Regions from separate parts of the Fictibacillus sp. KU28468 genome, predicted to be linked through region 1. Evidence: a T-box and tRNA genes for the amino acid it is inferred to sense, from the RefSeq annotation. Region 1 holds a T-box; the other holds one or more tRNA genes.

Evidence for each region. The T-box of region 1 lies ahead of leuS (leucine--tRNA ligase). A T-box ahead of a tRNA ligase gene usually reads a tRNA of that ligase, here a tRNA-Leu.
Region 2: it encodes a tRNA-Leu, which carries the amino acid that the T-box ahead of leuS (leucine--tRNA ligase) is inferred to sense. The anticodon was not compared.

What each region holds. Positions count from the first base shown of each region.
Region 1 covers NZ_CP110666.1:1,379,006-1,382,403, forward strand. The annotation lists gene OKX00_RS07130 (MDR family MFS transporter) at 1-435, shown strand, start outside; gene OKX00_RS07135 (site-2 protease family protein) at 449-1,126, shown strand; T-box leader at 1,206-1,442, shown strand; gene leuS (leucine--tRNA ligase) at 1,523-3,398, shown strand, end outside.
Region 2 covers NZ_CP110666.1:4,340,973-4,344,370, reverse strand. The annotation lists rRNA gene OKX00_RS23130 (23S ribosomal RNA) at 1-1,274, shown strand, start outside; rRNA gene rrf (5S ribosomal RNA) at 1,355-1,470, shown strand; tRNA gene OKX00_RS23120 (tRNA-Val) at 1,481-1,556, shown strand; tRNA gene OKX00_RS23115 (tRNA-Thr) at 1,564-1,639, shown strand; tRNA gene OKX00_RS23110 (tRNA-Lys) at 1,647-1,722, shown strand; tRNA gene OKX00_RS23105 (tRNA-Leu) at 1,741-1,825, shown strand; tRNA gene OKX00_RS23100 (tRNA-Gly) at 1,833-1,907, shown strand; tRNA gene OKX00_RS23095 (tRNA-Leu) at 1,921-2,009, shown strand; tRNA gene OKX00_RS23090 (tRNA-Arg) at 2,023-2,099, shown strand; tRNA gene OKX00_RS23085 (tRNA-Pro) at 2,103-2,179, shown strand; tRNA gene OKX00_RS23080 (tRNA-Ala) at 2,190-2,265, shown strand; rRNA gene OKX00_RS23075 (16S ribosomal RNA) at 2,425-3,398, shown strand, end outside.

The DNA.
Region 1 (3,398 bases):
ATCGTATTGCTGCAGCCCGTGCTGGCCTACATATTAAAACACTGGATTACTTCAACGAAAACTCAAATTCTCGTAGGCTATCTTATTTTTATTGTTTCATTTGTAACGGTCAGCCGTGCCGAAGCATTCTCAGGTTTTATGGGAGCCATGGTTATTTTGACGATAGGTGAAATGTTTGTCTGGCCGGGTGTGCCGTCCATCGCCAATGATCTGGCTCCGGCAGGAAGGGTAGGTTTTTATCAGGGAATCGTCAACAGTACGGCGACGGCGGGGCGGATGATCGGCCCGTCTTTTGGCGGCATTCTTGCTGATGTTTGGGGAATGAAGACTGTTTTCGGGGTAATTTTTGTTTTGTTTATGATCAGTATTGTGCTTACTCAAATCTATGACCGGAAGATTGCTGTTGGAGGTCTTTCACAGAAAAAGACAGGTTAGATAGGAGAGCTGAATGGAAAACTTCTTGGCTTTTAACTTACAAGAGATGCCTTTTGTCATTATTTCATTGGTTATTGCGTTTACGGTTCATGAATTTGCTCATGCTTATGCGGCGTATCTGTGCGGTGATTCTACGGCTAAAGACCAGGGGCGCTTGACGCTCTCACCTGTTGCCCACCTTGATCCGATCGGTACGATCCTTTTATTGATCGCCGGTTTCGGCTGGGCCCGGCCAGTGCCTGTGGACCGCAGGAATTTTAAACGTCCTCATTTATATAGCATTCTCGTATCGATCGCCGGACCTCTGAGCAATATTTTAATCGCAATAATAGGAGTTATCATCTTTTATGCCCTCTTTTCAACCGGTGTAGTGGACAGTGTGCCGGAAAAGGGAGTCGACTTTATCGACAAGATGATCAATATGCTCGTTTATTTGAATGTTCTGCTGTTTGTGTTTAATTTATTGCCGATCCCGCCTTTGGATGGCTACCGTGTACTGGAAGATTTGGCACCTAACCGAATCAGAGCCAAGATGATTCAATATGAACATATTGGTGTGATCATTTTTTTGATCCTCATCATTACACCGCTGGACAGATATACCATCTATCCGATTTTTAATACGATCGTTCCTTATGTGGCGAACTTGGTGGACAGCTTGATCCGGCCATTCTTTGAATCTGGTATATAACTAGGAAAAAAGGGCTAAGCTGAGTAGCAAACAGACTTGACATTTTACGTTTGAATTCATACAATACAAGTTAAATATGGTAATTACGATGATAAGGATCAGTAAAAAAGCAGAGGGATCTAGAGAGTTGACGGACGGTGCAAGTCAACCCTGAACCTTTTTGAACTCACCTTGTAGTTGCAAAAGTGAAAAGAAAGCTTTAGCTTTTGCCGTACACCCGCGTTAAGGGACCAATGAGCGAGCGTGTTCTTTTGCGCTAATGTGGGTGGTACCGCGGCAGGTTATGATGACATAAACACAACCTTTCGTCCCTGAATGATTTAGGGGCGGAAGGTTTTTTATTTTGCCTTTAATTTGCTAAAGGATGAATGTGAGTGACAGGGAGGAAGAGAAAATATGCATTACGATCACAAAAAGATTGAGCCGAAATGGCAGCAGTACTGGGAAAAGAATAAAACGTTCAAAACGGAAGAGGAATACTCCAAGAAGAAATTTTATGCACTGGATATGTTTCCTTACCCGTCTGGAGCCGGTCTTCACGTAGGACATCCGGAAGGTTACACAGCAACGGACATCCTCTCCCGAATGAAACGCATGCAGGATTATAACGTGCTTCACCCAATGGGATGGGATGCGTTCGGTCTTCCGGCTGAGCAATATGCACTTGATACCGGTAATGACCCTGCCGAGTTTACTGAAAAGAACATCAATACATTCCGTCGCCAGATCAAAGAGTTAGGCTTCTCTTATGACTGGGACCGTGAAGTAAACACAACTGATCCGGAATACTACAAATGGACACAGTGGATTTTCATCCAGCTGTATAAAAAAGGATTGGCCTATGTTGATGAAGTGCCTGTTAACTGGTGTGAGGCGCTTGGCACAGTACTTGCCAATGAAGAAGTCATCGACGGCAAGAGCGAGCGGGGCGGACATCCCGTCGTCCGTAAGCCGATGAGACAGTGGATGCTGAAAATTACGGCTTATGCGGACCGTTTGCTTGAAGACTTGGAAGAGCTTGATTGGCCTGAAAGCTTGAAAGAGATGCAAAGAAACTGGATCGGCCGTTCAGAAGGTGCGGAAGTTCATTTTGGAATTGACGGACATGACAAACAGGTAACGGTGTTTACGACTCGTCCGGATACGCTATTTGGGGCGACATACCTTGTCCTTGCTCCTGAGCACTCTTATGTGAATGAGATTACAACAGAAGAGCAGAGTGAAGCAGTAGAACAATATAAAAATGATGTCGCAACCAAATCCGATCTTGAGCGTACAGAGCTTGCCAAAGAAAAAACCGGTGTGTTCACAGGCGCATATGCCGTTAATCCGGTAAACGGCAAGAAGGTGCCAATCTGGATCGCTGATTATGTACTTGCAACCTATGGTACAGGGGCGATCATGGCCGTTCCTGGGCATGATGAGCGTGACCATGAATTTGCTGTGAAATTTGACCTTCCGATTATCGAAGTCGTAGAAGGCGGAGACGTACAGACAGCTGCCTACGCAGGCGACGGCAAACATGTTAATTCGGATTTCTTGAACGGTCTTGAAAAAGAAGAAGCCATTGAGAAAATGAACAGCTGGCTTGTAGAGAATAACAAGGGTGAAAAGAAAATCACGTACCGTTTGCGTGACTGGCTGTTCTCCCGCCAGCGTTATTGGGGAGAACCAATCCCAATCATCCTTTGGGAAGATGGAACAATGACACACGTCCCAGAAGAAGAGCTTCCGCTGCGCTTGCCAATCGTCAAAGAGATCAAGCCGTCCGGCACAGGTGAATCTCCTTTAGCTAACGTAGAAGACTGGGTGAATGTCGTTGATCCGGAAACCGGCAAGAAAGGACGCCGTGAAACGAATACCATGCCGCAATGGGCAGGAAGCTGCTGGTACTATCTAAGGTACATCGATCCTAAAAACAGTGAAGCTTTAGCAAATCCAGAGAAAATCAAGCACTGGCTGCCGGTGGACATCTATATCGGCGGTGCAGAGCATGCGGTACTTCACTTGCTGTACGCGCGATTCTGGCATAAGGTTCTTTACGATCTGGGCGTAGTTTCCACAAAAGAGCCGTTTCAGCGGTTGTTCAACCAGGGAATGATTCTCGGTGAGAACAATGAAAAAATGAGTAAATCCAAAGGAAATGTGGTTAACCCGGATGAAATCGTAGCTTCCCACGGAGCAGATACTCTGCGTATGTATGAAATGTTCATGGGACCGCTGGATGCATCCATCGCATGGAGTACGACCGGCTTGGACGGATCCCGCAGAT
Region 2 (3,398 bases), 1.4 Mb from region 1:
CACAGGTAGGCGAGGAGAGAATCCTAAGATGATCGGGAGAACTCTCGTTAAGGAACTCGGCAAAATGACCCCGTAACTTCGGGAGAAGGGGTGCTCTGATAGGGTTAACGCCCGAGAGAGCCGCAGTGAATAGATCCAAGCGACTGTTTAGCAAAAACACAGGTCTCTGCGAAGCCGCAAGGCGAAGTATAGGGGCTGACACCTGCCCGGTGCTGGAAGGTTAAGAGGAGGGGTTATCCCTTACGGGAGAAGCTCTGAATTGAAGCCCCAGTAAACGGCGGCCGTAACTATAACGGTCCTAAGGTAGCGAAATTCCTTGTCGGGTAAGTTCCGACCCGCACGAAAGGTGTAACGACTTGGATACTGTCTCAACGAGAGACCCGGTGAAATTATAGTACCTGTGAAGATGCAGGTTACCCGCGACAGGACGGAAAGACCCCATGGAGCTTTACTGCAGCTTGATATTGGATTTTGGTACAGTTTGTACAGGATAGGTAGGAGCCTGGGAAGTCGGAGCGCCAGCTTCGATGGAGGCGTCGGTGGGATACTACCCTGACTGTATTGAAATTCTAACCTGGAACCGTGATCCGGTTCGGAGACAGTGTCAGGTGGGCAGTTTGACTGGGGCGGTCGCCTCCTAAATTGTAACGGAGGCGCCCAAAGGTTCCCTCAGAATGGTTGGAAATCATTCGCAGAGTGTAAAGGCACAAGGGAGCTTGACTGCGAGACCTACAAGTCGAGCAGGGACGAAAGTCGGGCTTAGTGATCCGGTGGTTCCGCATGGAAGGGCCATCGCTCAACGGATAAAAGCTACCCTGGGGATAACAGGCTTATCTCCCCCAAGAGTCCACATCGACGGGGAGGTTTGGCACCTCGATGTCGGCTCATCGCATCCTGGGGCTGAAGTAGGTCCCAAGGGTTGGGCTGTTCGCCCATTAAAGCGGTACGCGAGCTGGGTTCAGAACGTCGTGAGACAGTTCGGTCCCTATCCGTCGCGGGCGCAGGAAATTTGAGAGGAGCTGTCCTTAGTACGAGAGGACCGGGATGGACACACCGCTGGTGTACCAGTTGTTCCGCCAGGGGCATAGCTGGGTAGCTACGTGTGGACGGGATAAGTGCTGAAAGCATCTAAGCATGAAGCCCCCCTCAAGATGAGATTTCCCATCACGTCAAGTGAGTAAGACCCCTTAGAGATGATGAGGTTGATAGGTCTGGTGTGGAAGCGTGGTGACACGTGGAGCTGACAGATACTAATCGGTCGAGGGCTTATCCTTAAAATAATCAGAAGTTTGGATGAAAAGTTATCTAGTTTTGAGGGAATATACCTCAAACTAGGTTGAAAAACCTACATATGTCTGGTGGCGATAGCGAAGAGGTCACACCCGTTCCCATACCGAACACGGAAGTTAAGCTCTTCAGCGCCGATGGTAGTTGGGGGCTTCCCCCTGTAAGAGTAGGACGTTGCCGGGCATATACATATGGAGGATTAGCTCAGCTGGGAGAGCACCTGCCTTACAAGCAGGGGGTCGGCGGTTCGAACCCGTCATCCTCCACCATTATTTCGCCGGTTTAGCTCAATTGGTAGAGCAACTGACTTGTAATCAGTAGGTTGGGGGTTCAAGTCCTCTAGCCGGCACCACTTTCAAGAGCCATTAGCTCAGTTGGTAGAGCATCTGACTTTTAATCAGAGGGTCGAAGGTTCGAGTCCTTCATGGCTCACCATTTTCAAAAATTTTATATGCGGGTGTGGCGGAATTGGCAGACGCGCTAGACTTAGGATCTAGTGTCTTATGACGTGGGGGTTCGAGTCCCTTCACCCGCACCATACGGATGCGGAAGTAGTTCAGTGGTAGAATACAACCTTGCCAAGGTTGGGGTCGCGGGTTCGAATCCCGTCTTCCGCTCCATTTTTTTCTGCCTGCCGGGGTGGTGGAATTGGCAGACACACAGGACTTAAAATCCTGCGGTAGGTGACTACCGTGCCGGTTCGAGTCCGGCCCTCGGCACCAATTAAAATTATATGCGCCCTTAGCTCAGCTGGATAGAGTGTTTGACTACGAATCAAAAGGTCGGGAGTTCGAATCTCTCAGGGCGCGCCATATCGGGAAGTGGCTCAGCTTGGTAGAGCACCTGGTTTGGGACCAGGGGGTCGCAGGTTCAAATCCTGTCTTCCCGACCATCTTTGTTAAGGGGCCTTAGCTCAGCTGGGAGAGCGCCTGCCTTGCACGCAGGAGGTCAGCGGTTCGATCCCGCTAGGCTCCACCATTTCGAAAATGTGTTGACATTTTCTTTTTTAATGGGTATGATATTAAAGTTGCTGTTCGAAGCAGCACATTAGTTCTTTGAAAACCAAACAAAAGCCAGGTAAGTCAGGGATTTTACAATCCCATCAATTTTTAAACTTTAAGAGCTATATCAAACACTTTATTGGAGAGTTTGATCCTGGCTCAGGATGAACGCTGGCGGCGTGCCTAATACATGCAAGTCGAGCGGACCAAAGAGAGCTTGCTCTCTGAGGTTAGCGGCGGACGGGTGAGTAACACGTGGGTAACCTGCCTGTAAGACGGGGATAACTTCGGGAAACCGAAGCTAATACCGGATGATAAAGAGGAACGCCTGTTTCTTTTTTGAAAGTCGGCCTTGTGCTGACGCTTACAGATGGGCCCGCGGCGCATTAGCTAGTTGGTGAGGTAACGGCTCACCAAGGCGACGATGCGTAGCCGACCTGAGAGGGTGATCGGCCACACTGGGACTGAGACACGGCCCAGACTCCTACGGGAGGCAGCAGTAGGGAATCTTCGGCAATGGACGAAAGTCTGACCGAGCAACGCCGCGTGAGCGATGAAGGCCTTCGGGTCGTAAAGCTCTGTTGTCAGAGAAGAACAAGTACCGGAGTAACTGCCGGTACCTTGACGGTACCTGACCAGAAAGCCACGGCTAACTACGTGCCAGCAGCCGCGGTAATACGTAGGTGGCAAGCGTTATCCGGAATTATTGGGCGTAAAGCGCGCGCAGGCGGTTCTTTAAGTCTGATGTGAAAGCCCACGGCTCAACCGTGGAGGGTCATTGGAAACTGGGGAACTTGAGTGCAGGAGAGAAAAGTGGAATTCCACGTGTAGCGGTGAAATGCGTAGAGATGTGGAGGAACACCAGTGGCGAAGGCGGCTTTTTGGCCTGTAACTGACGCTGAGGCGCGAAAGCGTGGGGAGCAAACAGGATTAGATACCCTGGTAGTCCACGCCGTAAACGATGAGTGCTAGGTGTTGGGGGGTTCCACCCTCAGTGCTGACGTTAACACATTAAGCACTCCGCCTGGGGAGTACGACCGCAAGGTTGAAACTCAAAGGAATTGACGGGGGCCCGCACAAGCAGTGGAGCATGTGGTTTAATTCGAAGCA